Regions from separate parts of the Paenibacillus sp. FSL R7-0331 genome, predicted to be linked through region 2. Evidence: predicted binding sites of a transcription regulator. Region 2 holds the regulator's gene; each other region holds the start of a gene.
The links. The regulator Rex, encoded in region 2, represses fermentation and respiration genes when NADH is low (regulators of the CRP and FNR family bind a similar motif). The targets are predictions, from matches to a motif close to TTGTGAAATATTTCACAA.

Region 1 (7,936 bases), 140 kb from region 2:
ACAGGAGATCGCCTCCGCACTCGGCATTACCCCCGCAGCCGTGAACTACCATTCCAACTTCCTGTTCTTCCTCGATCTGATCAGTGTGAAACGGGAGGATCACCGCCTATATTATCATCTGAATGCAGAGCGGTTACGGGAGCTGCTGGCCTTGACAGCAAAAATCATGCTGGATTAGGGCTGAGCTATACAGCAACCTGCAAAAAAGCGTATATCTGATCACAGGGAGGACCCACATTGAAAAGATCAGCAGCTTCCGGCACATTCATCCGCCTGGTGAAGCTTGGCAAGCCATATATCGGCTGGTACATCGCGCTCTGCCTGACCGCAGCCGTAATTTCATTGACTACTGTAGGAATCGCCGAGGCACTGCGGCGGATCATTAACGCAGCTACAGACAAGAACATGTCTAGCCTTGCTTCAAGCGCCCTATTTGCAATGGTGATCGTGTTTGCCGATGTCCTTTTTAATTTTCTCAAAAGCTACTTTTCTGCTGTGCTTGAATACAAATCTACCTCCCGGCTCCAGCTGTCCATGCTCGATAAACTGCTGAAATCGGAGATGAAAGAGCTGGACCGTTATCATTCCGCCGATCTCATCAGCCGGATACACGATTCTGCACCTGCGGCCCAGCAGGGCATTAACCTGAAAACAGTTGAATTGTTCAGCAATCTGCTGCAGGTTCTCTTTTTGCTCACCTATTTGATGTCACTCCAGTTCTCGCTCACTATGGGTACACTGCTGATCTGTGCGCTGCTCCCCCTTGTCATGCTGCCCTTTACACCACGCATCCGCTCCCTGCACCAGAAAAGACAGGAGGTCGAGGCAGCCCAGCAGATGTTTACTCAGGATACTGTGCAGGGGGCCGAGGTGGTTCGCGCTTTCTCCCTGGCACCACGCCTGCAGGAGCAATTCAGGGAACGGGTCCGGCACTATTTCCGGATTCATGTTCCGCTCTCCCGCGTCGAAGCGGCCGGTTATAATATGAACTTTACCGTTGTGCTGGGCGGACTGTTATTTCTGTTGTGCTACGGAGGATATCTCGTAATTGGCGGACGGCTGGATGTAGGGGCAGTAGCAGCCTTTCTGATCAGCTTTGAGCAGATTACGAATCCGGTATCCAGATTGTCAAATCTCTGGACTGAGCTGCAGTCTTCCCTGGCCCAGGGCAGCCGGGTATTTGAAGTGCTGGAACTGCAAAATGAGCGCCAGGAGCAGGAGACCACTCTGGATCAGGAATCTGGCAGAACTGGCTCAGCTGAAGCTGCCAATCAACAACTGATTTCTTTTAACAACGTAAGTTTCAGCTACAATGGCAATCCGGCATTAAGGAATGTACAGCTGATCATTGAACCGGGCAAAGTAACAGCCCTCGCCGGACCAAGCGGCAGCGGCAAAAGTACGCTTCTCCGCCTGCTGCTTGCAGAATATGAGCCTGATGAAGGAGTAATCCTGTGCGGAGCAGAGCCGTTAAGCAGCATACCGCCATATCTCTGGCGCAGCAGTCTGGCTTATGTCTCGCAGGAGCCTTATCTGTTCTCCGGTACTCTGTACGATAATATCGCCTGGGGCAAGCCCGGCGCTGCATATGAAGAGGTTATGCAGGCGGCGCGAAATGCCGGCATTCATGAATTTATTATGAGCACCCCGCAGCAATATGAGACCGCAGTCGGTGAACGGGGAATTACCTTGTCGGGGGGTGAGCGGCAGCGTCTGTCCATTGCCAGGGCATTCGTCCGCGGACCGGGGCTGCTGCTGCTGGATGAGCCGACGGCTGCCCTGGACAGCCACAGCGAAGAGGTTGTCCAGCAGGCACTGCAGAAGCTGATGCAGGGGCGGACCACAGTCGTTATCGCCCACCGGCTGTCTACTATCCGAAATGCCGACGCAATCTATTTTCTGGAATCAGGAGCGGTTGCAGAACAAGGTACACATCAGGAGCTGATGGCAATGGAAGGAAAATACTGCGCAATGGTGCAGACAGTCACCCGGACAGAGCAAAAGCCTGTGCCGGCTGGAGGAGAACGAATATGAAGTCAAAAGATACGCCGGTTCTGCCGCTTAGAGCCGTTCTGCGCCGGATGCTTACCTATGCTAAACCCTATCGCTTCGGGCTCGTGATTGCCATATGCCTGCTCGCTGCCAAGCTGGTAATGGATATCGGACTGGCAGCGGTGCAGCAGCTATTTATTGACACCATTAACAGCGCGGATATGAATTCGCTTGTGCGGCTGACAGCGGTTTGTGCGGCTGTCTGCGCATTCATTCTGGTCTGTCTGATGCTCCAGCATTATTACCGGTTTGTTGTCCAGAGCCGGATGTCCTGGGATCTGCGCGCAGCGCTGTTTGACCAGACCCACCGTCTGCCGTTCAAGCAGATACAGGGCATCCATTCAGGGGATTTAACCTCCCGCAATACCAAAGATGCAGAAGCGGCCATGAGTGTGGTCAGCAGCATTATTTACGATTTGGGCTATAATCTCCTGCTCTGCTTCGTTTCATTTCTGTATCTGGCTTCTATGGATGTCTGGCTCGCTCTGCTCGCCCTCGGCTCAGGTCCGGTTTCTTTTCTGTCCAGCCGCTTTTTTGACCGCAGGCTGCGGAGGTTATCCACAAGGATCTATGAAGCTGAAGCACAGCTGCGCGGTATTCTGCAGGAGACGCTGCAGGGAATGCAGATTGTCCGTGCTTTTTCGCTGGAGACTATGCTGACGTCCAAATACGCGGCTGAACGCATGAAGCTGAACCAAATGCTGCGGCAGCGGGCACTCTTAACAAATCTGCTGTGGAACAGCGCCGCTTTTATCAATAACTTCGTGATGATCATCTGTGCGGGCTTTATTGCGTACTCGGCTATAAATGGCGGGACCTCCGCAGGGGAAGTACTTGCCTTCATTATTCTGATGGGCCGGGTCCAGTGGCCGTTCGTCCATATGTCACGGACCTGGGGCGGTGTCCAGCAAGCGCTCGGTGCAGCAGACCGCGTATTCTCAATACTCGATGCGCCTTCTGAAGATAACACGCAGCATACCTGCGTTCCTACAACAGCTGATTCAGCAGATGAGGCCGCTGCGCTTTCCATTCAAGGCCTGGAATACAGCCACTCCACGGGTCCTGATAATGACGCTGCCTTGTTCTCTAATTTAAATATGAGTATCCGCCATGGCGAAACAGTTGCTCTGGTCGGACCAAGCGGCTCCGGCAAAACGACTCTTATGCGGCTATGCTGCGGCTTATTCCAGCCTGATGCAGGACACATTTCAGTGTACGGCAGGTGTGCAGCCGGGGGACTCCCGGAAATGCGCAGCCAGATCACCTATGTGCCTCAGACCCCCTACTTATTCTCAGGGACCATCAGCGACAATATCGCGTTCGGCAGTGATGCAGCCGGCGAAGAGGAGATTCAGGAGGCCGCCAGGCTTGCAGGCGCTGATGAATTTATTCTGAAGCTGCCGGAAGGATTCAATACAGTAATCGGTGAACGTGGCGCGGGCTTATCCGGAGGACAACGCCAGCGTATCGCCATAGCCAGAGCTTTTTTGCGGAATGCTCCTATATTACTGCTGGATGAGGCCACTTCAGCTCTGGATAATGAGTCCGAGCAGCTCGTCCAGCAGTCCCTTGATCTGCTGATGAAGGACCGCACCACTCTGGTAATTGCCCACCGGCTGTCTACTGTACGGGACGCTTCCAGAATTATTGTGCTGGATAAGGGTGCTGTTGCTGAGGAGGGAACACATGATAGTCTGCTAAGCAGGAACGGGCTATATGCGGAGCTGTACAACCTGCAGTTTAGAGAGCCGGATTACTGCTCATAAATCAGCTGCCTCAGCTGCTCATGAAATTCTGTCTGAATCTCGTAGCCCTGGCTGCTGTCTTCCGTGTCTACCAGCAGCCCGCGAATTGCTTCATCCTTCACGTTGGCGATATTCAGCACATACACCTTCTCTCCAGTCTCTGAATAAGAGACATACATCAGAAAAGAGGTCATGTAATTTAACATCCCGTGCATCTTGCTGGCCTTGTTAACCGCATTCATAAACACACTAATTTCATCCGGTTCTGTAAAAATCTTTTCAGTAAAAAATCCTGCCGGCACCTGTCCGCCTTTGCATAAATCCTTACACTCCAGCCGGATGCTGGTGACTTCGTTCTCCTTCGGCTTACTGCAACCGATAACCGAAATCACCAGCAGACAGGCCAGCAGCAGCATCCATATCCTCAACCCGGCTCCTCCTCATAGATCAGCTCTCTGAGCGCATCATGATTCTCCGCTGGAATCGAATACCCCTGGCCGCTGTTCTCCATATTAACTAACAATCCTTTGGTACCTTCCCCCTTGGAATCAGAGATATTTAATACATATTTCTTTGTCCTGCCATTCTTATAATTCACATCCATCCGGAAAGAAGCGCCGTAATCCAGTTCCCCCTTCATCCGTTTAGCCTTATTTATAGCCGTTACGAACACCTTAATTTCCTGCGGCTCTGTGAAGGTCCTTTCTGCAAAAAGCCCGGCGGGTATCTGCCCGTTATCACATAAATCCGCACACTCCAGCCGGATGCCGGCAATTTCGCTTACTTTCAGCTTGCTGTAGCTCATAACTCCGATAGCCAGCAGACAAATTACGAGCAGCGGAATCCACTTTTTCATATCAGCCCCTCCTTCTATCTGCGTGAAGCAGTCCCTTTCCATATATTTCTATATAAACATATAAAAAGCCTGCAAACCTAATCTCCTTGTCCGGGATTAAGTCTGCAGGCTGTATCTACTCGATCATACGCAGTGTAGAGTTATTATTTCACTTCAGTTGTTCCAGTCACTTTGCCTTCCATCACTGCTGTTGCTTGTACATCAGCACTTGCGAAGTACAGGTTACCGTCAATTGTAGCGTCTTTGTACAGGTTGAAGCCGTTAGCTTCTACATATACATCACCTTTGATTGTACCGCCTTGTACTCTAAAGTTTTCACTTTGAACTGTTACTTTAGGTGCAGTCAGTGTGTAAGTAGCCGTTACATTATGGTCAGCATCCTGTGCATACAGGGCGAGCTTACGGTAGATAGCATTTTCGGCAACGCCTTTATCATGGAACTCACCGGCTACAACAACATCCTGGTCAACAGTAAGATCATTCAGGATTGCGACAATCCAGTTACCTTCTGCACTGACAGCTTTCAGGAATGGATCCTGTTCTTTCACAATGGAAGCAGTGGATACAGCATCGGTCGTTGCAGCAGCAGTTGCAGTGGCAGCCGCTTCATTTCCGGCAGTATCATTATTCGAACCGCAACCTGACAGCAAAGCAGCAGCAACACCGGCAACCAGTAACGTTTTTACAAATTTCATCTCAAATCCCCCAATTTACTTAATTTGATTTCTCTTTAATAACCATATTATATATTAAAATTTGAAAATTATCACGTGAACTTTTTCACAAATTTGTGTCTGTTTCTATTTTTACAGATAATACTGTGCTAATCGCTTAGGAATTTCGCTTTTCCGGCTTTAGGCTGGTACACTGTTAACAGATTTGTACCTCTATACAATGTTTTTATGCTATAACCCGGCATATGAAAGGACTGTAACCGATGGAACTATCCAAACTGTCTGCAGCGATCGCGCCGTATCCGTTACGCAGCTGCCTGATCAGCCGCGAAGGCCGGCTATTCTTTGAATATTATAGAGAACCTGACATAGCAGGCGAGCTGGCCAAAATTAATTCCTGCACCAAAAGCATTCTATCTGCTCTAGTCTGTATTGCGATGGATAAAGGCTTGCTTCCTCAGCCCGATACGCTTCTGGCTGATTATTATCCTCAGCTCCGCCAGGACCCTGATCCGCGCAAGGCGGAAATTACACTGGAGCATCTGCTGACCATGTCGGCCGGCTTTAACTGGACTGAGTTCGGCGGACAGAACTCCTTCCCCCGAATGACGCGTTCTGAAAACTGGATAGACTTTGTGCTGGAGCAACGTCTGGCCCATAATCCCGGTGAACATATGGAATATAATTCCGGCGTGTCGCAGCTTCTTGCAGCTCTTTTGGTTCAGGGTACAGGAATGCCGGTTGCCCGGTTCGCTGAGGAAGAGCTGTTCGGTCCGCTGGGCATAGAACAATATGAATGGGAGCAGGACCCGCAGGGTATTCATACCGGCGGCTTCGGCCTGCGTCTGCGCCCGGTGCATCTCCTGAATTTTGGTCAGCTCTATCTGCAGCGCGGTCAATGGGGCCGCCGGCAGTTAATTACTCCGGAGCTGATTAACCGGTCTACGCAAACTGCCATTACAGCAGAAGCCCCCCGCCAAGGCGGTTACGCCTGGCATTGGTGGACAGACAGCTATGCTCCTCCTGATAAGGAGTCTCCGGAAACAGCATTCCGTTATTATAACGCCCGGGGCTACGGAGGCCAGTTTGTTTATGTTGTGCCTGAGCTTGAGACTGTTGTCGTCTTAACGCAGGATCATCGCGGGAAGCAGAAGCCGCCGGCAGATGTCTTCCGTGAATCCGTCGCACCGTTGCTTGCAAAAGCCCGTATCTAAGCTTCGTAATTTACAAACAGCTGCAAAACACATAAATCCCCGACTACCTTATCAACCTAGGTATCGGGGACTTATGGGTTTATTCCAATATTCAATTCAATCATTTCCTCCAGCCACAATCCATATCCCTGACATGGTAATTGTTCTTTCAAATTCGGTGTTTCCCGTTCGCTCCTAAAAAGGAGTAATGCCCCATGTCCTGCATATGGGATGAGTTCCCCACGTACACGATTACACGAAAAACGTTTTCACGGACGTTTTCCCTACTGTGTCAACCGTAATTGTACGCTTCGCTAACCTGCTTCAACGGAATCACGCTCCTTCGATTGCAAGATGTGTCTTGCCTGAATAGCTTGTCCCTGATTCATGGTTTCTTTGGGAATCTCTCCTTCCTTGAAATACTCACCATCAGTAAGCTTAAACGATAGCCGCTTAGCGGTTATCAATGCAGTTACTTGTTGGTGATGTCACTATAGTAGCGCATATCCGATAAATTTTAAACTGTCATAATTTTTCGTATTTTATCGTATTCCCCGGAAATTCTCAAGTGGTGTAAATCTAGGCGCTTCTAGCCTACAATTCCTTTATTTTTTGCGGTTTTACGTAGAATTTACACTTTTACAATGATTAAGCCGTTTGGTTATACGTTGTACAATCAAACGGCTATAACTCCTTACGGGGCGTTTAACCCGTTCCGGCCTATGCGCTCAGCCGGTTCTCCGGTGCTGTAACGGGCTTTTTGCGGCGCCGCAGGTTGTTGATAAGATAAATGCCGTACAGCAGATACAATACATTCATAATTACAATAGCTATCAGTTCTTTGTCAGGATTCTGAGCGGTCATGAATGCAAGCGCATCGTAGACAAAATGAAAAAGAATCAGCGGAATAATGTTTCTGGTTGTCTCAATCAGCAGAGCGAGAATTAATCCGATCAGGAAGGCATTCACAACCTGGAGCACGACACTTAAAGCGTCCTTTCCGTTCAGCGCATTCACCATATGTAAGATTCCAAAGAAAACCGAGGAGAAAACAATATAAAAAACGGGTCCCTTAACCTTCAGCTTATCCCGAATAATGCCTCTGAAGACAGTCTCCTCTGAAAAACCGACAAACAGTGTAAATACTACGAACAATATAACTTCAGCGGCTGTCAGCTGAACATTGAAGCCGCCAATGAGAGGCTGAACCAAGGCGATGATTAGAAGTGGTATGTAATAGAGCGCATCTTTTGATTCTACTGCTGTAATCGGCTTGAAACCATACCGGGCCCATGTGCGTCCGCCCCTTGTCATATACACAGCTACAATTACAGCCATCACTGCAAATCCAGTTCCTTGGGCGATAATCATCCCATTGTCGCTTAATTCCATAATACTCGCTACGGCCGAAGCAGC
Region 2 (7,936 bases):
GTGCTCTCCCGTTCCCTGAGGGCTGTGCGCCAGGCAATGGAAGAAGGATCGGTGCGCACTGTGAGTGAAGCGCAAAAGCTGCTGGTTTCGGAAATCTCTGCTGCTCCGCTTGCTGTGATTGATTATACGGAGATCTTGTCTTTTCCTGATCTGGAGATGCTGGGGGAGGATTCTCCGCTGGCGGCTGTCCAGGGAGAGATTATCATTGCACTGGCTGTCAAATTCGGCAGAACCCGGCTGATTGATAATAATGTATTTATTCCAAAGGAGGTACCCGCCCTTGTTTAGACATATGATGAAATCTAAAATCCACCGTGCGACCGTGACAGAGGCCAATCTGAATTACGTCGGCAGCATCACGATCGATGAGAATCTGATGGAAGCGGCCGATCTGCTCGAGAACGAAAAGGTACAGATTGTTGATAATAATAACGGCTCCCGTCTGGAAACCTACGTGATTCCGGGCCCTCGCGGCAGCGGCGTCATCTGCCTGAACGGGGCAGCAGCCCGTCTGGTACAGCCCGGTGATACAGTGATCATTATCTCTTATGCAATGCTGTCCTCCGAAGAGCTGTCCGGACACAAGCCTACGGTTGTATTTGTGGATGCTGACAACAAGCCGGTTAAACTGGCTGACCACGAATTGCACGCAACAATCGCCTGATCCGCTTGAAATAAGCCATGTAATCAATGGCAGGGATGAACGGCCCCGACTTTGCGAAAAATGAAGGCAGGCAAGCTTAGGCTGATTTCATGTTCAGTAAAGGGGGATGTCCTCATGTTTCAACATTTATTTGCTGAAATGAACAAGATGCTCCAGGAGATTGCCCGTGACTACCCTTCTGCGGAGGGGGAGTCCCGGAATGATCTGATCCGTAAGTACAACATGCTTCACAGGCTTAGCGATAAAGTTATGGATGAGTGGCTGGTCTTTGCCGAGAAGCTGAGTGAGTTCAGGGAGCAGACCGAGCTGCAGCTTGAGCCTGAGGATGACATGCCGCAGCAGGAGGCTCCTGAGCTGGCTATGGAATCTTTCGTCAGGGGACAGGGTTATTATAAGCTGCTGATGTACGGCAAATGCATCGGGCAGTTCCAGGAGGTGATCGGGAGGTACCCGGACAGTCTGGCTGCCCGCTTGTATCTGGCTATGGCTTATTTGCAGGAAGGCGAAGGAGATGCGGCCTGGGCCCACCTGAATCATATGCTTGCCCTGATCCGTGAGAGCAAGCTTAAGGCTATGGTCTATAATGCGCTAGGCTGCATCAGGGCCTCCCAGGAACGCTTCCATGAAGCAAGTGAGCTGTTTGGTCTGTCTTTGCTGCATGATCCGGCATTGCCGGAGCCAAACATCAATCTGGAGGTCTGCCGCAAAAAAGGCGGAAAGCTGCAGTTCGGGGACCAGCTGGTTTCGCTTTTGTAATAATAGCCATTTTATTTAGGCGGTGCATCCACTTGAAACAAGCGGCTTGCATCGCCTTTTTACGTAACTTCTGTTATGCTGATAAGGAGTCTCAAGTGAAAGGGAATAGAACTTACAATGAAATTTGCCGTGCTTGATTTTGAAACTACGGGAACCCAATCTGTGGGTGAGATCATCCAGGTTGGCCTTGCCATTATAGAAGAAGACCGGACCGTCTCCCGGGTATATGGGTCCTATGTCAAGCCCGGAACACCGATTCCTCCTTTTATTACAGGCCTGACCGGCATTACCGACGATGATGTTGCGGATGCGCCGGAGCTGGATGAGATGATGATGGAGCTGGTCCCGCTGCTCGACGATGTTGTGCTTGTAGGGCACAATGTCGCCTTTGATTTCCACTTTTTACAGAATGCCCTGGACCGCTGCGGTTATCTGCCTTTTCAGGGGAGAATTCTCGATACGATTGATTTTCTCAAAATATGCTTTCCGTCGCTCTCCACGTATCAGCTCGGTGCAGTAAGCGCGCATTTCGGCCTGACGCATGACCGTCCGCATCAGGCGGACAGCGATGCGCTCGCTACTGCGCTTGCGCTGCTTAAATGCCTGGATGAGCTGTACAGCCTTCCGCTGCTGACGATTCAGCGGCTTAATGAGCTGTTTGCCGGTGAGGACAGCGATTTGGCCTGGTACTTTGACGGTCTGCTGCACGAGCGGGAGATGGAGACCTTTCAGCCGGAGGGTGAGCTTACGTTTCACCGTCAGCTGGCGCTGGCTGTCGGTGATTGGGCAGAGCTTGCTCCGCCCCGCGAAGAGGGTTCAGGCAGCCCTCTGGAGAATGTATCCTTTGAGGACTATATGTCCGAGGTAACGGTCCGCCTGAAAGATACGCTGCCGCAGTATGAGGCGCGTGAAGCGCAGGAGATTATGATTGGTGAAGTAAAGACCGCCCTTCAGGAGGAGAAGCACCTGCTGATTGAAGCAGGCACCGGAACCGGCAAATCGCTGGGTTATCTGCTGCCGGCAATTTATCACAGTGTGCGCACGGATCAGAAGGTAATGGTCAGCACACATACTATCAACCTGCAGGATCAGCTGCGCGAGCGGGATATCCCTCTCCTGACCACAGTGGTTCCGTTTCCGTTCAAGGCTGCCGTCTTTAAAGGAAGAGGGCACTATTTGTGTCTGCGCAAGTTTGAACATAAAATAAATAATAAAGACTTCGTGAGCACCAGGGAAGAATCGCTCACTGCAGCGCAAATGCTTGTGTGGCTTACCCAGACACAGTCAGGCGACGACGAGGAGCTGAATCTAAGCGGCCGGGGCGGCGATTTCTGGGAGAGCGTCGCCAGCGACACTGATTCCTGTCTGGGCCGGGCCTGCCCGTGGTTCCGGAAATGTTATTATCACCGGGCCAAGCATGAAGCGGGCATTGCCGATGTAGTCATTACGAATCATTCCAAGCTGTTCGCAGATGTGAAGGCCGGGCATCAGCTGCTGCCTGCCTACGAGCATCTTATCATTGATGAGGCGCATCATCTGGAGGATGTGGCCGGTAAGCATCTGGGCATGCAGATGAAGTATTTTACAGTAGCCCATACGCTCACGCGGCTGTATAAGGACAGTAAGAACGGTCAGCTTCCGGCGCTGCGCCAGACTTTGCAGTCTTCAGGAAGCGAGCAGGCTTCCGAATGGAGCAGCGTCATTGACCGGATCTATCCGGATCTGCTGACCGTCAAGGAGACATGGGATGTGCTGAGCGACAAGCTGTTCGGCCTGCTGCCTGACCGCAGTGATGCGGCAGCCGGAGAAGCGGGGCAGCTGGTGTCACGCCTGCATCCCGGCAAAAAGCCGAGGGACTGGGAAGAGCTGGCTGCACTGGAGAATACGTTGAATCTCTGCCTCAGCGATATCATCCGCAGGGGCGACAAGATGCTCAGTGAGATGCGTGATACCGACAGCCAGTCATCCTCAGACAGCCTGGTTACCGACATCGGCGGATTGTTCAAGGACCTGACGTCCATCCGGGAGCAGATCCGCTTCTTCATGGGTCTGAATGACGAGAATATTGTGTACTGGATGGAGGGCAGCAGCAACTACCGCGGCAAATCACTGCAGCTGTATGCTGTTCCGGTGGATGTCAGCACCCAGCTCAAGGAGCTGTTCTTCGATAAGAAAAAGAGTATAACCTTGACCTCGGCCACGCTGTCTGTGGATAAATCCTTTCAGTTTATGATTGATAATCTTGGTCTGGGCGAAGCCGCGCAGCAGGACAGGCTGATGACGGCACTGCTGCCTTCACCGTTTAATTACCGTGAGCAGGCACTGCTCGTTATTCCGCGTGATTTTCCGAGTATTAAGGGCAGTGTGGGGGATGCGCGGTTTGTTGACAAGCTTGTGCATTCGCTGGCAGAAGCGGCAATTGCAACGAGAGGACGCATGCTGGTGCTGTTTACTTCTTATAAGATGCTGAGGCAGGTCTACGATCCGCTCAAGGAAGCGTTGTCCTCGGAGGATATCGCCGTACTTGGACAAGGAATTGAAGGGGGCAGCCGCAGCAAGCTGATCCGGCGGTTCCAGGACAGTCCGGCAGCCGTACTTCTGGGCACCAGCAGCTTCTGGGAAGGCGTGGATATTCCCGGTGATGCTCTTACCTGTCTGGCTATTGTGAGACTTCCGTTTCAGCCGCCTAACCACCCGCTTGCAGAGGCCAAGTCAGAGCTGCTCCAGGCGCAGAAAAAGAATCCGTTCATGAAGCTGTCGGTTCCCCAGGCGGTTATCCGCTTCAAGCAGGGCTTCGGCCGGCTGGTTCGTACCGCTCAGGATCGGGGAATTGTCATTGTATATGATACCAGGGTAATCGAGTCTTACTACGGAAAGTATTTCCTCTATTCGCTGCCCGGACCCAAGATGGAGCATATGCTGACCGACCAGATGGTTCCGAGAATTGAGGAATGGCTGGAAGGCGGCATTTCATAAAGACTTTGCGTCATTATCTATTTATTGTCCAGAGCCCGCCTCCGTCTCCCGTTGATTGATAAGGGGACGGATGCGGATTTCATACACATCTGAGCATCATCAGAGCAAGACTAAATTTAGGAGGAGAATACATGAAATCGGACAAAATATCAGAGGCTGTCGTACGCAGGCTCCCTGTGTACCTGCGTTTCCTGAATGATCTCCAGAAGCGTGAAATTGCAACCGTTTCTTCCCAGGAGCTGGGACAGAAGCTTGATCTTAATCCGGCTCAGATCCGCAAGGATCTGGCTTATTTCGGTGATTTCGGCCGGAAGGGCATCGGCTACGATGTGTCTTATCTGATCGAAAAAATCCGTCACATCCTCAAGCTTGACCAGCAGATCAACGTTGCGCTGGTAGGAGCCGGTAACCTTGGCCATGCCCTTTCAAACTACAATGCCTATCTTAAGGATACAATGAAAATAACAGCCATCTTTGATTCCTACGCTCCTAAAGTGGGACAAAAGATCAACTCCCTGACCGTTCAGCCGATGGAGGAGCTGGGCCGGACCATTCGTGAACAGGGAATCCGGATCGGTATTATTACGGTACCCGACAGCGAAGCGCAGAATGTTGCTGATATCCTGGTGGAATCGGGCATTGAAGCCATTCTTAACTTTGCGCCGGTTATTTTGAAGACCCCGCCGACGATACGTATTCATGCAGCTGATTTTACAACGGATCTGCAGAGCTTGGCCTACTATTTGCATGACGGAAAGGACGAAATAAGAGATGAGCAGCAATAAAACCATAATCGTGAACGGCCGGTTTCTTGTGCCGGGCTCGCTTAAGCCTGTCCTGAGCGGTTATATGACTATAGAGGATGATCTGATCACATACATAGGGGAAGACAAGCCTGCAGCCGAAGAGGGCGTTCTGACGGTTGACGGCAGCCGCCTGCTGTTCATGCCGGGACTGGTCAACACCCACGGCCATGCAGCGATGTCACTGCTGCGCGGGTATGGTGACGATATGGTGCTTCAGACCTGGCTGCAGGAAAAAATGTGGCCGATGGAAGCGAAATTTACCGGTGATGATGTGTACTGGGGAACAGCATTGTCTGTCCTGGAAATGTTAAAGGGCGGAACAACAACCTTCCTTGATATGTACGATCATATGGACCGGGTAGCAGAGGTTACGGAGCTTTCCGGCATTCGTGCTGTACTGATGCGCGGCGCGATCGGCCTGTGTCCTGAAGATGTGCAGAATCAGAAGCTGGCAGAAGCTGTAGAATTCGCGCGCAGCTGGCACGGTAAGGCGGACGGCAGAATTACAGCTATGCTCTCACCGCATGCGCCGTACACCTGTCCTCCGGATTTCTTCATGAAATTTGTACAGGCAGCCCATGATCTGGATCTGCCGATGCATACGCATATGTCTGAGACACGCCATGAAGTGGAACAGAATGTCGCTGATTACGGCCTTCGTCCTGTGGCACATCTGGAGAAGCTTGGTATGTTCACCCGGCCATCCCTGATTGCCCATGGCGTTCATCTGAATGATGAGGAAATTGAGATTCTGGCGAAGTACAATGTCGGAGTATCCCATAACCCTGGCAGCAACCTGAAGCTGGCGAGCGGGGTTGCCCGTGTGCCGGAACTGCTGAAGGCGGGAGTCAAGGTTTCACTCGGCACCGACGGGGCAGCCAGCAACAACAATCTGGATATGTTCGAAGAGATGCGGCTTGCCGCCCTGATCCACAAAGGCGTCAGCGGTGACCCGACAGCTGTGCCTGCACCGGAAGCGCTGCTGATGGCAACGGAATACGGGGCCTCCTCCATCTATCTGGCTAATGTGGGCCGCCTGGCTGCAGGCATGAAGGCAGACTTTATTGCCATTGACATTGACCAGCCGCATCTTCTTCCTCATTCCGACCTGCTCTCCCACGCGGTATACTCAGCAAGTGCAAAAGACGTGGCGCATGTCTGGGTTAACGGCAAGCAGGTGGTGAAGGACGGCCAGTGCCTGACGCTGGATGAAGAGGAGATCCGCCGCAAAGCGCAGGAGACTTTCGAAAGCCTGCTCAAACGGTAAGAGGGTTAGTTACAAGCGGTGCTGCCGTTATTGATACAGAGGTTATATAGAGGAAAGGGAGCTGTATTTTGAGGAAAAGGAAAAAATGGCTTCCGCTGGCGGTCAGCGCGGTACTGCTCCTTTTGTTCGGACTCGGGCAGTTCTATGCCTTTATTATGAAGGACCAGTGGGCTGAGCGCAGCGCAGCCAAAGAAGTGGCCAGAGCCCGTGCAGGGCTGACTGAAGTGACCAAAGCGCAAAAGTCTGTCTGGGATGAGAACTCAGCCTATTGGGTGCTTAAGGGCACCAATGAGGCCGGCACCAGGCTGATGGTATGGGTCCGCTTTACACTTGACGGCAAGCCGGCAGGGGGCGACAACGATGTGTATGCGGCTGAGCTGGACGGCGGCACTTCCGAGCAGCAGATGCAGGACCGGCTTGCTGCCGAGCTGCCCGGTGCCGACATCCGGCGGCTCCTGCCCGGCGTATTTAACGGGGAGTATGTGTGGCAGGTCTTTTACAAGCAGGAGGGCCGGTACTATTACCGGTTCTACCGTTTTGCCGATGGTACGGCCATCGGGGACGGCTATAGCTTGCCTAGTCAATAAGACGGTCGAATATACTGGAATATGCTTTGTGTGATATACAAAAGAGTTGTCATTTCCGATGATTATAGTATATCTATAGCAATGCAGATAAGACGGAATACTAAACAGAATATGCCTGAAGTCACAAATAAAAGACATGAATGAGCTTATCATTCATGTCTTTTTTGCCGATATGAAAAAGAAGCAAAGAAGTAATACCCAATAATTAGTACCGAAAATTTTAAATATATTCACATTTTTTTGCGGAATCGTATATACACCTATGATATACTAATGCTTGTACTTAAGACATGCGAAAGAGCATGCCGGATTATGAAAAACGCTAGACATGCTATCTTAATCTATTATATATTGATTGGCTTACATCTGAGAGGAGGACGTTTCTTGAAATTACGTCTTATGCCTGTACTGTTAACGTCTCTGCTGTCTGCTGCGCTGTTGTTTGGAGGCTGGTATGCTTATCGCCAGTTCGCTGTGCAGGAGCCGCTCCAGAAGATTGTATCATCCTATGAAGGAGTCAATGAATCACATATTAGTATTAACCGCAATGAAGTTACTTTGAAACTTGAGCTTGAGCCGGGAACCAAATTGCGTGAGCTTGTACAGTATGTGAATACAGAAGGCAAGTCGGCCATGGGCGGCCGGACGCTGAAACTAGATGTTGACCAGAACTCAAGCCAGCTGCTGGATGAATACTGGGAAAAGGCGATGTTTTCGGTCGCAGAAGCGATGGAAAGCCGCAAATATACCTTGATTCCGGCTAAGCTTGACGGACTCAAAACACAAAATACAGAGTATAAAGACGTGACCGCTACAACAGAAATTGATGATAATAACGTCTACGTGAGCCTGAGTGACGGTAAACAGAGCAAATTCATCA
Region 3 (7,936 bases), 270 kb from region 2:
TACCCAGCGCCTTAGGAACGATGGAGAACGTATTGGAGATACCGTCCTGTGCATCGGAGTAAGGCAGTTTAGCAACAGAGTTCAGGGATGCAAGTGCGCCCTTCTTGTCGCGTCCGTGCATTGGGTTAGCACCTGGTGCGAATGGCTCGCCTTTTTTACGTCCGTCTGGAGTAGTACCAGTCTTCTTACCGTAAACAACGTTCGAAGTGATTGTCAGTACCGATTGAGTCGGAACAGCATCACGGTACGTTTTGTTTTTGCGGATCATTGTCATGAAGGTTTCAACCAGTTCAACTGCAATGCTGTCAACAGCGTCGTCGTTGTTACCGTAGCAAGGGAATTCACCTTCAGTTTCGAAGTCGATGGCAATGCCTTGTTCGTTGCGGATCGGTTTAACCTTAGCGTATTTAATTGCGCTCAGGGAGTCAGCAGCAACGGACAGACCAGCGATACCGCAAGCCATTGTACGCAGAATGTCGCGGTCATGCAGCGCCATTTCGATGCGTTCGTAGGAGTATTTGTCATGCATGTAGTGGATGATGTTCAGGGTGTTAACGTAAGTCTTAGCCAGCCACTCCATCATTGGTTTGAAGCGTTTCATCACTTCATTGTAATCGAGATACTCGGAAGTAATTGCAGGGAATTCAGGACCTACCTGTGCACCGGATTTTTCATCCACACCGCCGTTGATTGCATACAGCAGGGCTTTTGCAAGGTTAGCACGGGCTCCGAAGAACTGCATTTGCTTACCGATGCGCATTGGGGATACGCAGCAGGCAATTGCGTAATCATCACCCCAGTATGGACGCATTACATCATCGTTCTCATATTGGATCGCGCTGGTTTCGATGGATACCTTGGCACAGAATTTCTTAAAGCCTTCAGGCAGCTTCTCGGACCAGAGTACAGTCAGGTTCGGTTCCGGTGCAGGTCCCAGATTGTACAGGGTGTGCAGGAAGCGGAAGCTGTTCTTGGTTACGCGGGTAGTTCCGTCTTCAGCCATACCACCGATGGATTCTGTTACCCAGGTAGGGTCACCGGAGAACAGTTCGTTATAGTCAGGCGTACGCAGGAATTTCACGATACGCAGTTTCATTACAAAGTGGTCAACAATTTCTTGTGCTTGCTCTTCTGTAAGAGTACCTTCTTCGAAATCACGTTGTGCGTAGATATCAAGGAAAGAGGATACACGTCCCAGGGACATCGCTGCACCGTTCTGCTCCTTAACAGCTGCCAGGTAACCGAAGTATACCCATTGAGTAGCTTCTTTGAAGGAGTTAGCCGGTTTGGAAATATCAAGACCATGAGCGGCAGCCATTTCTTTCAGTTCGGCCAGAGCGCGGATCTGCTCGGACAGCTCTTCACGCAGACGGATTACATCTTCAGTCATGGAATCAACTTCAAGCTCAGTCAGTTGCTGTTTCTTGTCTTTAATCAGGAATTCAATACCGTACAGAGCAACGCGGCGGTAGTCGCCGATAATGCGTCCGCGGCCGTATGCATCAGGAAGACCTGTGATAACGCCGGATTTACGCACTGCTCTCATATCTGGAGTATATGCATCAAATACGCCTTGGTTATGCGTTTTGCGGATATTCGTGAACATTTCGACAATGTTATTCGGAAGCTCGAAGCCATAAGCCTTAGTAGCATCGATCATCATCTTGATACCGCCGAACGGCTGGATGGAACGTCTGAAAGGAGCATCAGTCTGCACGCCTACGATTTGTTCCTTGTCCTTGTCGATATAACCTGGGTTGTGGGAAGTAATAGTGGAGACAGTATCGAGGGATACATCCCATACGCCGCCTCTTTCTCTTTCTTCCTTGCTCAGCTGGGAAATGATCTTCCACAGTTCAGTGGTGTTGCTTGTAGGACCTACGAGGAAATCTTCATTTCCTTCATAAGGCTTGATGTTTGTTGTAATGAAGTTATTAACGTCAACTTTCTTGGCCCATTTACCTTTTGTAAAACTTCTCCAACCCGACTTTACCTCTTGTACATCTTTTTCAATCACCGACATGCTAAATCCCTCCATTTATATATTTATTATATTTGTAGAGATCGCGGGCTTGAAGGTTGATCCCGTGTCTCGTGATCCCAAGAATATGGTTGTTATAAAATTCACAATCACAATTTCATATCTCGGGTTCGTTGTTTATATAAACATTTTAGTTTATTTTCTGAAAAAGGACTGTGACAAATATCACCTTTCCGGTGATATTTGTCACTACCATCTAGTCCCATATTATCCTTTAAACATATTATTCGCCACTCAACACCTAATTAGACGTCAAATCTTCCGTAGAAGGCATTGCGGTATACGTCAGCCAGCTCGCTTACCAGCGGCAGCTTAGGGTTAGCTGTTGTACATTGGTCTTCAAATGCACGGTCAGCCAGGTAATCTACACGGGATTCGAAATCCTTAGGATCGAAGCCAAGCGCAGAGAAGGATTCTTCGATACCGAGCTTTTTGTTCATGTCGCGGATTGCGTTGATCAGGCTTGTTACGCCTTCTTCAGTAGTGCGGGCCGGCAATCCCAGAATGCGGGCGATTTCGGCATAACGCTCGTCAGCTACAAAGTGCGAATATTTAGGGAACGCAGCGAATTTCGTAGGTTTCTTAGCATTGTAACGGATTACGTGCGGCATCAGGATTGCATTGGTGCGGCCGTGTGCGGTGTGGTACTGCCCGCCCCATTTGTGCGCCAAGCTGTGGTTGATGCCCAGGAATGCGTTAGCGAACGCCATACCTGCAAGTGTCGATGCGTTGTGCATTTTCTCACGGGCAACTTTGTCTGCTTGCAGTGCGGATTTCTCCAGGTACTGGAACACCAGTTGGATTGCTTTGATTGCCAGACCGTCGGAATAGTCACTAGCCATAACCGATACATAAGCTTCAATAGCATGTGTTAGAACGTCCATACCAGTATCAGCTACAGCAGTTTTAGGCAAGCTGTATACAAATTCCGGATCGATAATCGCAACATCTGGAGTCAGTTCATAATCAGCCAAAGGATACTTAGTATTGTTCCCTGTTGTCTTGTCAGTAATAACCGCGAATGAAGTCACTTCCGAACCTGTACCCGAAGTTGTTGGAATCGCAACAAATTTAGCTTTGTTACCCAGCTTAGGGAATTTGTAGACACGTTTGCGGATATCCATGAATTTCTGTTTCAGGCCGTTAAAGTCAGCATCCGGATGTTCATAGAATAGCCACATCCCTTTGGCAGCATCCATTGGGGAACCGCCGCCGAGCGCGATGATGCAGTCCGGCTGGAATCTGTTCATCATAGCAGTACCTTTTTCAACGGTAGTAGTCGATGGATCCGGTTCAACTTCCGAGAACACTTCAATCGCTACAGGAGTTTGGCGTTGACGCAGATAGTGCTCAACTCTTTCCACATAACCCAGCTTAACCATCATAGGGTCAGTAATGATTGCTACGCGTGTGATGTCAGGCATTTTAGCCAGGTACTGGGTGGATCCTTTTTCAAAGTAGATTTTGTCAGGTACTTTAAACCATTGCATATTCACGGTACGACGGTTCACCCTTTTCACATTGATCAGATTGATGGCAGTAACGTTCTGCGATACCGAGTTGCGTCCATAAGATCCGCAGCCAAGTGTGAGCGAAGGGATATTCGTATTGTAAAGGTCGCCGATGGCGCCATGTGTCGAAGGCGAGTTCACAAGAATACGTCCCGTTTGCAGGCGGTGCGAGAACTTCATGATAACTTCTTCATTGTTGGAGTGGATAGCCGAACTGTGGCCCATGCCGCCAAATTCAACGATTTCTGCAGCACGTTCGATACCTTGGTCAGCATTTTTAACTTTGTAGCAAGCCAGAACCGGGCTCAGCTTCTCAGCGGACAGCGGATATTTAGTACCTACACCTTCGATTTCTGCTACCAGAATCTTAGTGCCTGCAGGAACCTGGATTCCGCACATTTCAGCGATTTTCACAGCCGATTGACCAACGATTGCCGGGTTTACTGCGCATTTTTCTACATTCATAGCGCCGTTTGTCAGCTTAGCAGCTTCATCTTTGTTAACGAAATAGCAGCCGTTCGCGATCATTTTCTTTTTCACTTGGTCAAAAATGGCTTCTTCGATAATAACAGCCTGCTCAGAAGCACAGATCATACCGTTATCGAATGTTTTGGAAAGAATAATGTCGTTTACCGCTTGATCGATATCAGCACTCTTTTCAATGAAAGCAGGTACGTTACCAGGGCCTACGCCGAGAGCCGGTTTACCGCAGCTGTAAGCTGCTTTTACCATTGCCGATCCGCCAGTTGCCAGGATCAGTGCAACGTCAGGGTTGTTCATCAGTGCATTTGTTTTATCCATGGTAGGAAGCTCGATCCATTGGATGAAGTTCTCAGGTGCACCGGCTTTTACGCCTGCATCATGAAGAATTTTGGCAGATGCCGCGCTACACTCTTGCGCAGAAGGGTGGAAACCGAATATAATAGGATTACGTGTCTTAGCGGAAATCAGTGCTTTAAACATCGTGGTGGATGTTGGGTTGGTTACCGGTGTGATACCCATTACTATTCCGACTGGTTCAGCAATCTTTTGGAAGCTGTCATAAGCGTTATCCTCAATAACGCCTACTGTCTTGTCGTACTTAATTCCGTGCCAGATATATTCAGTTGAGAAGATGTTCTTCGTAATTTTGTCTTCGTATACTCCGCGGCCTGTTTCTTCGACAGCCAGTTTCGCCAAGTACATATGTTTGTCGAGACCTGCCAATGCCATTGCATGAACGATTGTGTTAACCTGCTCCTGATCCAGTTCCATGAACGCATCCAGGGCTTTCTTTGCTTTATCCACCAAAGTCTGAATATATTCTTCAGCGGTGGTTTGTTTCACTTGGGCGGCGACTTCGTTCTTAACTGCCATCTCCCTCGTCCTCCTGTCAATTTTTAGGTTGTTTTTCTCTACACATTTATCTTAACACATCATTTCCGTCTTGTATAGTGAATTCTTTCACAAAGTATAAAGTTTTTTTGATTTGTTTTCAAAGCGCTTACATTCAATCATATTCAGGACTATTATCCACTTTTTATGTATTTTCCTTGGTTATATTTAACTGATGCGGATTTTCATACCCGGGCTGCAGTACTTTCACATGCGTTGGGCGCTCATGCCCTGTCACATTTTGTCCTGATTTGACATTGCGAAGAAAAAGACCGGCTGTCCTCCAGCGTCGGAGGCTTTGCCGGTCTTTTGTCTGCACTAACACACTATCTGTCTGCTACTCAACTGTAATAGTATCGAAGAATTGCTCCTGTACCGTTTTGGCTGCGGCATCAAGCTGGGCTTTGGAGTCCGTTCCTTTTTTGGAGAACAGCTCCTGGATCACGTTGGACATCGTAGCATAGTAGTCCTGGGTGTTGTACTGGGCTTCAGGTTTTCCGTCGAGCAGAGCCATAATCTCCGGATTGTATTGATATACAATGTCTGAGTATTTGTCATAGACAGCTTTGGTTTTCTTACCGAACTCGGAATCAGCGGCATAATAGTCCAGAAGCGGCGGGATGAAGTATTTGCCGTCCGCCTTACGCTGCTGCAGTATCGCATCAAGCGCCTCCAGACCCTTGTCTGAGAAATAATCGAATGTGATATAACGGAACGCCATTTCCTGCTCATCCTTGGAGGCGTTCGGATTGATTACGAGATAATCGCCGCCGAGCACCCCGGTATGCTTGCCGCCCTTCTCAGCTGCAGGCATCGGATAGGTCAGCACATCCGCCGGCTTGAGTCCGCCCTGGTTCAGTGCCTGCTCAATTACACCGTCAGAGCCGGCCATAACCATAGCTGTACGCCCCTGCTGGAATGCACCGACCGCATCGCCCCAGCCGAGCGCCCAGTCCTGCGGGATAGCTTCCGCTTCCCATCTCAGCTTTTTGTAGAAATCCAGCGCCTTGACACCGGCTTCAGAATTGAAGGTCGCAACAACTTTTCCGCCCTCCACGTTCTGAATCTCTCCGCCTGCTTCAAACAGGAAGTTAGTCCAGTTCCAGCCGGCCTCGTTGCCTTTACCCATCGGAGCAATTCCGGAAATGCCTTTCTTGGCATCGGCTACACCTTTGGCGGTATTCAGCATGTCATCCCAGGTCCAGTCCATTGGAGGAACGGCTACACCTTTATCATCCAGCATTTTTTTGTTGATCATGGTGGTGGTAACATAGCCCTTTTGGGTTACACCGTACATTTTGCCGTCAATCAGGAACTGGTTCTGCAGCACCGGATTGATCTGCTCCTTGTACTCATAGGCATTCCACAGCTCGGTGATGTCGGCCGCCCAGCCCTTTTCCACCAGGAATTTGGCTTCCGTCGCATACGTGTTGAAGAAGGTCGGCGCCTCATTGGCTGCCATCTTGATGCCGATTTCGCTGACACTGTACTGCCAGTCGTCCTTGATGATCTCTACATTCGGATATTCAGCCTGGAACCGCTTGATCCGGTCGTCTTCCTGAGCGCGCATTTCGGTCAGGTCCGGCGTCGGATAGTGGATTTTGATTGTTACTTTTCTCTGGGTGATATCGTCCGCAGGCGCATCTGTCGCAGCAGTGCTGTTATCCGCAGCTGTAGCCGCCGGCGCCGGAGTCGCTTCCCCTCCTGTGTTCCCCTGGGCATTTCCGTTGCTGTTATTGTTGCCGCCGCAAGCGGATAACAACGAACCTGCCACAAGGAGACCTGCTAATACGCTGGAAAATTTACGCATTGAAACTCCCCTTTTCAATTCATGATTAGCTTACAAATTCATCTTAAAAGAGAAACCGTTTACAAACGAGGTGTATTTATATTGCTTTCATGTGCAGGTTTACGATGGTGTGCCTTCTAATGTTAAACGGGCCAGCGAGCCGCCTTTAGCCTTTTACCGCCGACAAGGCCACGCCGCGCATAATAAACTTCTGGAAGATCAGGAATACAAGTATCGGCGGCAGCGACACGAGAAAGAGAATGGCAAACTTAATGTTTGTATTGAGCGCCTTAACGCTGATTACATATTTGTAGATCGAGGTCGCCAGCGTATATTTTTCCTCGGAATGCATGACCAGTGACGGCCAGAACCAGTCGTTCCAGGCAGTGGAGAAAATAAAAATCGCCAGCGTGGCAAAAATCGGCACTGACAGCGGCACTGCGATCACAAAAAAGCTTCTCGGCTCCGAGGCCCCGTCGATCCGCGCCGCTTCAAAGATTTCTGGATGAATTCCGTCGAAGAAATTCTTCAGCAGCAGAAAATAAAACGTGTTCGCCCCCGCCGGCAGCCAGAAAGCCGCATACTGGTTAAGCAGGCCCAGCTCCTTCAGATTGACGAAGTTCGGAATCATATAGCTCGTCGCCGGAATAAACAGTGTCATCAGGAAAAAGAAGTAGAACGCCTTGCGGTAAGGCACGTTCATCCGCGAAATGCTGAATGAGGCCATCCCCAGCACGACAAGCGTCATAACCATGTTGCCGGCAAAAATATAAAGCGTGTTCTTGAGATACTTGAGCAGATCAATATAATTCACCGCATCTTTTAAATTGCCGAAATGCCACTCCTGCGGGAAAAAATGCGGCGGAAATGAGTTGACCTCGACATTCGACTTCAGCCCGTTGAACATTGTCATCAGAATCGGATAGATCATCGTGAACACCATTACCGCAATGCACAGCACCATAATACTGTAGACAACCTTGTTGCTTGTCTTTTTCAGATCATGCTCAGACAGAATTCCTCTCTCCACACTCTTCATCCTAATTATCCTCCTTATTCAGCCTGAACTGTAAAATGCCCAAACCGCCAAGAACGATAAACATCAGCATGCCAAGCGCCGTTGCCGTGCCGTAATCCAGTCTGGTAAAAGCATACTTCACAATCAGCAGCGCATAGGTCAGCGTGGTCTTGTTCGGCCCGCCGTCCAGCAGCGCCAGCTGG
Region 4 (7,936 bases), 290 kb from region 2:
AGCCAGAACGTGACCAAGGTATTCCGGGTACATGGTGACGATTCCCCGCATCTGGCTGAAGTTCACCGCCTGTTCAACCTGCTGCGTGAAGATCTGCTGAAGCATACAGCACAGGAAGAGGAAGTGGAATTCCCCAAAATGCTGGCTTACAGCGAAAATCCAAGCGAAGCAGGCTTGGCTGAGCTGCATGAGCTGCTGCACAATCTGGAGCAGGAGCATGAAGGGGCCGGCGAAATTCTGCGTGAGCTGCGTGCGGTTACGGGAGACTTCACGCCGCCGCCGCATGCCTGCACAACCTATCGCCTGACCTATGCCCGGCTTGAGGAGCTGGAAGGCATGACCTTCGAGCATGTTCATCTGGAAAATAACAACCTGTTTCTGCGCTATCAATAAGCATCAAGAGCTGGCTGTGGAAAAGCCCCTTCGGGGGCTTTTTCTGTGCAGAAAAGTAAAAATGCCGGGGATCCCCAAAATAATTTGAGAAGCCTGTCTGTTTACGTTATCCTTAAATAGGGAGTAATACATAACGACTACATGCCTGAGAAGAAGCTGGAAGCTGTGTCAGGCAAAAGAAGGCGGGTGCCTGGGATTGAAGGTGAACGGGTTGTGGCGGATAGGTTTGGGTCTCATCCTGATTATGATTGCAGGGGGCTGTGAAGCCCTGGGGGCAAATCTTGAAGTGAATAATGTTGCTGCTGGTGCTCCTCAGCCAGCATTCTCAGTAAAGATCGGAGATAATGACCTGACCGGGAGCTCTGGGCGGCAGATCAGTGATGCATTTAAGCCTGACATCACTGTCAAGGAGCTGCTTAATGCCAGCGGCCTGGTCACTTTTTCCGGAGACGGAACTTCATTGCTGAGTGTAAACCATATATCGCTCAGTCCTGATATGGCCTGGGAGATTCAATTAAGCGGTAAAACGGCGGCAGATTTAAGCACCATAGTGAAGCGTGAGGACACGATCCTGATAAAAGCCGCAGCGGCACAAGAAGCTCCTTTGCAGCCCGTCATCCTGACTATTAACGGCGGGAGCGGACAGCCGGAGCTGACACATTCCTATGTTATGCCTTATGCTGAAGATATGACCGTGAGAGGGCTGCTGAAGAGCAGCGGCCATGTCCGCCTGGCGGAGAATAACAAGACACTGATAGCTGTCAAGGAATACAAGCCGTTATCCAATGAAGAGTGGAAGCTGAAGCTGAATGATAAGGCGCTGCTGGACAACGGAATTGATATGAAGCTGAGAATTCAGGATGAGCTGGAGATATCCCTTGTTCTGCGATAACATAATGTAACATGAAAGCGGGTTTATACAGCCAGTTTTCTCTATACGGCCTTCATTGGCGATAGAGAATCTGGCTGTTTTTTGTGGAAAAATCAGTAATTATCAAACCCCCGCGTAAGCTTACATGACATGTAATATTGTGAAAACATTCACAATTATTGTGATTGTAATCACAAATGCCGTTCAAATTTAAAATGTATAATTCAGGTACGAGATAAAATTCAAAGAATTTTAAGAGCTTTGGGGAGGTTTTAACAGTGAGAGTGGAGAGAAAACAGTTAGTATTGATAGGCAACGGGATGGCAGGCGTAGGGACTATTGAACAGATTTTGAAGCTGGGCGGCGCTTATGATATTACGATCTTCGGCAGCGAGCCTCACCCCAACTATAACCGGATTATGCTGTCCTATGTGCTTGAAGGCAGTAAAAGTATTGAGGATATCATTCTGAACGACCGCCAGTGGTATGCAGACAACAATATTACACTGCATACAGGAACTACGGTAGTAAAGATTGACGAGGAAGCCCGGCAGGTCATCGCTGATAACGGACTGGCTGTTCCTTACGATAAAGTTATTATTGCCACAGGCTCCAACTCCTTCATCCTGCCTGTTCCGGGCAGCACCAAAGAAGGTGTAGTCGGCTTCCGCGACATTGCTGACTGTGATGCAATGCTGGCAGCGGCCAAGCAGTACCGTACAGCAGCAGTAATCGGCGGAGGTCTGCTCGGACTTGAAGCGGCTAAAGGCCTGGTCAACCTCGGCATGGATGTCACCGTAGTACATCTGCTGGAGGATCTGATGGAGCGTCAGCTGGACCATACGGCTTCATCGATGCTGCAGGCAGAGCTTACCCGTCAAGGTGTGAAGTTCGCCATGGGCAAGCAGACAGCGGAACTGACCGGTGATGAACGTGTTAACGGTCTGAGATTCAGCGACGGTTCGGAGCTGCAGGCGGATTTTGTAGTGATGGCTGTCGGAATCAAGCCAAACACTCAGCTGGCTAAAGACAGCGGCATTACTGTTAACCGGGGGATCGTTGTCGATGATTACCTCCAGACATCAATGGAAAACGTCTACTCCGTAGGTGAATGTACAGAGCACCGCGGAACCTGTTACGGTCTGGTAGCTCCGCTGTTCGAGCAGGGTATGGTGCTTGCAAAGCACCTGTGCGGAGCAGCAACACAGCCCTATGAAGGTTCGGTGGTATCAACAAAGCTGAAGATTTCCGGCGTGGATGTCTTTTCGGCAGGCGAGTTTACAGATACACCGGAGCATACCGTTATTTCGGCCAAGGATGAATGGAAGAGAACCTACAAGAAGATTTTGCTCAAAAATAATGTCATTGTCGGTGCTGTATTGTTCGGTGATGTTACCGAATCTGCGAATCTGCAGAAGCTTGTGAAACAAGGCACCGAAATGACTGATGATATCTACAGCGAAGTGATGGGAACGGGCTGCTGCGGCGGCGGAGGCAATGCCAAAAAGGGCATGTCCGTAGAAGCGATGGCTGATGAAGAAATCGTCTGCGGCTGTAACGGAGTTACCAAAAAGGCGATTGTTGATGCGGTAACGGAGAACGGTTTTACCACTGTTGATGAGATTAAGGCCTGCACTGGTGCTACGCGCTCCTGCGGCGGCTGTAAGCCGGTTGTAGAACAAATCCTGCAATTCGTGCTCGGTGACAGCTTCAAGGAGAGTGCCAAAGCCGGTATCTGCGGCTGCACCCCGCTCAGCCGTGACGAAATTGTTGCTGAGATTACAGCTAAGGGACTCAGAACGACTAAGGAAGTTATGAACGTGCTGGAGTGGAAACAGCCTGAAGGCTGCTCCAAGTGCCGTCCGGCCGTCAACTATTACCTCGGGATGATTTATCCGGATACGCATGAGGACGAGAAGGAATCGCGTTTTGTCAACGAACGGATGAGTGCGAACATTCAGAAGGACGGTACCTTTACAGTTGTTCCGCGTATGTACGGCGGCGTGACTACACCGGAAGATCTGAAGCGGATTGCGGATGTATCCCTGAAATATGATGTGAAGGTAGTTAAGGTAACCGGCGGACAGCGTCTGGACCTGATCGGTGTCAAAAAGGAAGATGTGCCAAAAGTGTGGGAAGAGCTGGATATGCCTTCCGGTTACGCTTACGCCAAATCGCTGCGCACCGTCAAAACCTGTGTCGGCAACCAATTCTGCCGGTTTGGTACACAGGACTCCATGGGGGTAGGGGCGATGCTTGAACGTAAATACGAACGTCTTGATTTCCCTGCCAAGTTCAAAATGGCGGTTAACGGCTGCCCGCGTAACTGTGCGGAATCATGCACCAAGGATATCGGAATCGTCGGCAACGACGGCGGCTGGGAAGTGTTCATCGGCGGTAACGGCGGTATCAAGCCGCGTATTGCAGATGCCTTCTGCAAAGTGAAGACAGATGAGGAACTGGTAGAGGTATGCTCAGCTGTGATGCAGTTCTACCGTGAAACAGGCAACTATCTGGAAAGAACATCGGAATGGGTAGAACGCATGGGTCTTGAGCAAATCCAGAACGTGATTCTGAACAACGAGGAGAACCGCAAGGAGCTTGCGGCACGGATTGATTTTGCCCTGGCCCAGGTATCCGATCCATGGAAAAAAATGCTGAAGGAAGAAGACACCCGCAGCGCACTGTTCGAAAAAGCCCAGCACTAAAATAAAAAGCCCAGGAGGAGAGAGAACAATGGAAAACACAAACCATGAGTATACGATAGGGACGGTTCAGCATTTCCTGCCGCAGATCGGGCGTGTAGTCGGCTGCGGTCCGGTGGAGCTGGCTGTGTTCAAAACCTCGGATGGCCGGATTTTCGCGGTGGAGAACAAGAATCCCCATCCGAAGGGCGGCCCGCTCGCGGAAGGAATTGTGTCCGGGCATTACCTGTATGATCCGCTGTATGACTGGAAAATTGATCTGCGCAGCGGAGAGGTTCAGGCTCCCGACAAAGGAAGAGTCGCCACATTCCCGGTTACTGTAGACGGGGAAAGTGTTAAAGTTACCCTGCAGGGTACATTGATTCAAAGCTAAATTAAGATAAGAAATGGCGGGGTGGAGAGATGTTTACGCAAAGCGTCGAGAACATCGTAGAGGCAGCAGTCAGCAAACGGGATAAAATGAATGAAAATTTGCCGCGGTACTTTTTGGCGGCGCTACTCGCAGGGGCATACGTCGGAATCGGAATTATTCTTATCTTCTCATTGGGAGCACCGCTGGCGGCGATTAAATCGCCGCTGCAGCCGCTCGTAATGGGCGCCTCCTTCGGAATCGCCCTGACCCTGGTCATTTTTGCCGGCTCGGAGCTGTTTACCGGGAACAATATGTTCTTTACTGTCAGTACCCTTGCAGGAAGAACCTCAGTATGGGACACGGTCAAGAACTGGGTCATCGTCTTTATCGGCAACGTCGGCGGTGCTGTTATCCTGGCTCTGCTGATTCAGGGGACCGGATTATTTAAGGCGGCTCCTGCGGAGCATCTGATCTTCGCTGCTGCTGCCAAAAAAATGACGCTGCCCTTCTCGGAGCTGTTCTTCCGCGGCATCCTCTGTAACTGGCTTGTCTGTCTGGCCATCTGGATGTCCTCCCGTGCCAAAAGCGAAGCTGCCAAGCTGGTGCTGATCTGGTGGTGCCTGTTCGCCTTCATCGCCAGCGGCTATGAGCACAGTGTAGCCAATATGACCCTGCTCAGTGTAGCAGTTCTGCTGCCTAACCACCCTGAAACGGTCTCGGTAGCCGGCTGGCTGCACAACATGATTCCGGTTACGCTCGGCAATATCATCGGCGGCGGCTTGTTCGTCGGTGCAGCGTACTGGCTCATCTCTCCCGTCCGCAATACCTTCAGCAAACGTTAAGGCAGTACTGATAAGCTGTCCTGAGGCATTAGCCTTCAGGGCAGTTTTTTTGTTGGCTATATCTGCAGCCGGCGGTTTTTGACGGCAGAAAAAAAGACGCCTGCACGGCGCCTTTGACCACTCTATTTGTTATTAAATAATATTTGGGCCAGAACTGTTTCAATGAGGAGAATAGAGGGTATTATTACAAGGAAATTAAATCCGGCAAATTTCGTTCGGACACATCTCGCAATGGCAGATTTCCTGCAGCATGCCAAGGTCCTTAATGACGATCATACCATTCTCATATTCAACAGCATCTTTTTTACGCAAATCGCTCAGCATCCGGTTGACACTCTCACGGGTAGCGCCAATCATGTTGGACAGGTCAGTATGCGTAATCTTTTTGTTGATCAGAATGTTGTCGCCATTCTTCTCACCGTAGGTATTGCCAAGACGGATCAGAGTGGAGCAAAGTGCGCCCGGTTTGCCGTACATCATCAAATCACGGAATTTCGTCTGTGTGAGACGGTGATGAATACCCATCCACTTCATGAAGTCAATGGCGAAATCGCAATGCTGGCAGATCAGAATTTCCAGATCCTTCTGTTCAATTACGCCAACTTCGCTTTCTTCAATAACTTCGGCGGTGAAGCTATGCTTCGTGCTGAAGAACGGGTCAGCCTGACCTACCATATCACCAGCCTGATACATATAAAGAATGAGTTCCTTGCCTTCGTCAGTAGATTTCGTCAGCTTCACGCGTCCACGTTTGATATAAAACAATTTATCCGAGTAGTCGCCTTCCCAGAAGAGGTGTGATCCCTCAGGGACCATACGTTCCTTCATTGTAACGAGAAGTCTGTTAAAATTCTGTTCGGAGAAACAGTTTGTATTTCCGTGGGCTTCGATAACATTGTAATGTTCCTTTATCATAATCGACATCCCCTTTATTCCCTCAGTTTTTCAGTAAATTTTAAATTAATTATACATGTAAATTCCTCTTTATGGTTAAAAAATTTCGCGAAAAAGTGTCGAATTTATAACATTGTGATAATTTTCACTTCAAATGTGTGAGATTTAATATGTTTTATGCCCCTTCAGGAGGAAAATCCATAATTAACGTCTATTATAACAGCGGTTTCCCAGTTTGCACAATTGTTGGGAAACGGCTTTTTTATGCTTTTTTCCGGGAAAGAGACATTTAGTATTGATTATATGGTGAACTGTGGAGTTTATTCAACTCCGTAAAAATGCACATAACTCCGTTACAGCCGGACATTGGCCCCAGGCCGCTTGACAGGTACGCTGGAGTTGAGCATCAAAAAACGGAGAGGGAGAATCAGACATGGCTAAAGTAGCGGATAAATATTTAAAGGTAGATCCGTGGTCGGTAATGGAAGAAGGGTTTGATCCGAGGCGGAACAGGGTATCGGAGTCGATCTTTTCGCTGGGCAATGAGTATATGGGAGTCCGCGGCTATCCGGAAGAAGGCTACTCGGGGGATATGCTGCTGGGCAGCTATTTTAACGGATTATATGAAGAGCACGCTATCGGCAACCACTATAAAGGAATTATCCGCTCGCTGCGTTATATGGTGAATGCGGTGGACTGGCTGTATACACGGATTACGGTTGACGGTGAGCAGCTGGATCTGGCTCATAGCCGGGTGAAGAACTTCCGCCGCAGGCTGGATTTCCGCACCGGTACCTATTGCCGTGAATTCGTATGGCTGCTGGAGGGCGGCAAAGAGCTGAAGGTAACCTTCACCCGGCTGGTCAGCATGAAGATGTCACATCTCGGGCTGCAGCAGGTGGCGTTTGAGCCGCTTAATTTCTCGGGTGAGGTGCAGGTGCTTACAGGACTTGATTTCGGGGCGGTCCATGAGGAGCGCGGACAAAGCATGTGGAAAAGTCTGCATAGCGGTTCTGCGGAGGGAATTACAGCAATTATGGCGGAAACGCTGACCACCGGCAACAGGCTGTTCTCCGGCTTTGTCCTGCAGTCACCGGCTGAACTGAATCCATGTCTGGTAGAGCGTGACAGGTTCGCTGGCCAGTCCTTTGCACTTTCTTTAATAGAAGGAGAAAGAATTCATTATACGAAGCTTGCCGTCAACTATGCGGACACAGAGAAGATACGTACTCCTGAGGAGCTGTGGGAGAAGGGCATACAGCTTGCCGGAGAAGCGGCTAGGCTTGAGGCGAATGATGTATTTGCTGCCCAGGCTGCGTACTGGAACGGGATCTGGGAGACCAGCGATATCTCTATCGAAGGGGATGAGGAGAACCAGCAGGGCATCCGCTTCTGTATCTTCCAGCTGTACCAGACGTACCATGGCGATCATCCGGGCTATAACATCGGAGCGAAGGGGCTTACCGGGGAAGCTTACCGGGGACTGGCATTCTGGGATACAGAGTCGTACTGCCTGCCTTTTTATATGTTTAACAATCCGAAGGCGGCCCGGAGCCTGCTTGAATTCCGTTACAAGACACTGCCGGAGGCGATGCAGCGGGCCGGGGATGTGGATTGTGAAGGCGCCTGCTATCCAATAGCGACAATTGACGGAACTGAAAGCTGTGATCTGTGGCAGCATTCCAATCTGCAGTTGCATGTCGGAACGGCTGTATCCTACGGTATCTGGCATTATGTAAAAAATACGGGTGACAAGGAGTTTCTATACAGTAAAGGCGCCGAGATGCTGATTCAGATCAGCCGCTTCTATGCCACACGAGGACAGTGGGGGGCGCGCAGCGGGCAATACGGTTATTTTGGCGTAATGGGCCCGGATGAA

Region 1: a site for Rex is predicted at 5,422-5,439, ahead of R70331_RS18860 (polymer-forming cytoskeletal protein). Genes of this name have one in related genera too.
Region 3: a site for Rex is predicted at 4,984-5,001, ahead of adhE (bifunctional acetaldehyde-CoA/alcohol dehydrogenase). Genes of this name have one in related genera too.
Region 4: a site for Rex is predicted at 1,423-1,440, ahead of nirB (nitrite reductase large subunit NirB). Genes of this name have one in related genera too.

What each region holds. Positions count from the first base shown of each region.
Region 1 covers NZ_CP009284.1:4,389,000-4,396,935, forward strand. Annotated here, with positions in the region: gene R70331_RS18835 (ArsR/SmtB family transcription factor) at 1-178, shown strand, start outside; gene R70331_RS18840 (ABC transporter ATP-binding protein) at 238-2,034, shown strand; gene R70331_RS18845 (ABC transporter ATP-binding protein) at 2,031-3,818, shown strand; gene R70331_RS18850 (hypothetical protein) at 3,806-4,225, opposite strand; gene R70331_RS18855 (YhfM domain-containing protein) at 4,222-4,653, opposite strand; gene R70331_RS18860 (polymer-forming cytoskeletal protein) at 4,797-5,348, opposite strand; gene R70331_RS18865 (serine hydrolase domain-containing protein) at 5,591-6,541, shown strand; gene R70331_RS18870 (CPBP family intramembrane glutamic endopeptidase) at 7,241-7,936, opposite strand, start outside.
Region 2 covers NZ_CP009284.1:4,529,301-4,537,236, reverse strand. Annotated here, with positions in the region: gene panC (pantoate--beta-alanine ligase) at 1-288, shown strand, start outside; gene panD (aspartate 1-decarboxylase) at 281-664, shown strand; gene R70331_RS19465 (tetratricopeptide repeat protein) at 779-1,420, shown strand; gene dinG (ATP-dependent DNA helicase DinG) at 1,538-4,396, shown strand; gene R70331_RS19455 (redox-sensing transcriptional repressor Rex) at 4,528-5,181, shown strand; gene R70331_RS19450 (amidohydrolase) at 5,168-6,469, shown strand; gene R70331_RS19445 (cell wall elongation regulator TseB-like domain-containing protein) at 6,538-7,056, shown strand; gene R70331_RS19440 (hypothetical protein) at 7,441-7,936, shown strand, end outside.
Region 3 covers NZ_CP009284.1:4,796,733-4,804,668, forward strand. Annotated here, with positions in the region: gene pflB (formate C-acetyltransferase) at 1-2,023, opposite strand, end outside; gene adhE (bifunctional acetaldehyde-CoA/alcohol dehydrogenase) at 2,287-4,908, opposite strand; gene R70331_RS20800 (ABC transporter substrate-binding protein) at 5,264-6,736, opposite strand; gene R70331_RS20805 (carbohydrate ABC transporter permease) at 6,882-7,754, opposite strand; gene R70331_RS20810 (carbohydrate ABC transporter permease) at 7,756-7,936, opposite strand, start outside.
Region 4 covers NZ_CP009284.1:4,817,305-4,825,240, reverse strand. Annotated here, with positions in the region: gene ric (iron-sulfur cluster repair di-iron protein) at 1-393, shown strand, start outside; gene R70331_RS20875 (hypothetical protein) at 590-1,285, shown strand; gene nirB (nitrite reductase large subunit NirB) at 1,543-3,972, shown strand; gene nirD (nitrite reductase small subunit NirD) at 4,001-4,342, shown strand; gene R70331_RS20860 (formate/nitrite transporter family protein) at 4,372-5,163, shown strand; gene R70331_RS20855 (Crp/Fnr family transcriptional regulator) at 5,359-6,078, opposite strand; gene R70331_RS20850 (glycoside hydrolase family 65 protein) at 6,491-7,936, shown strand, end outside.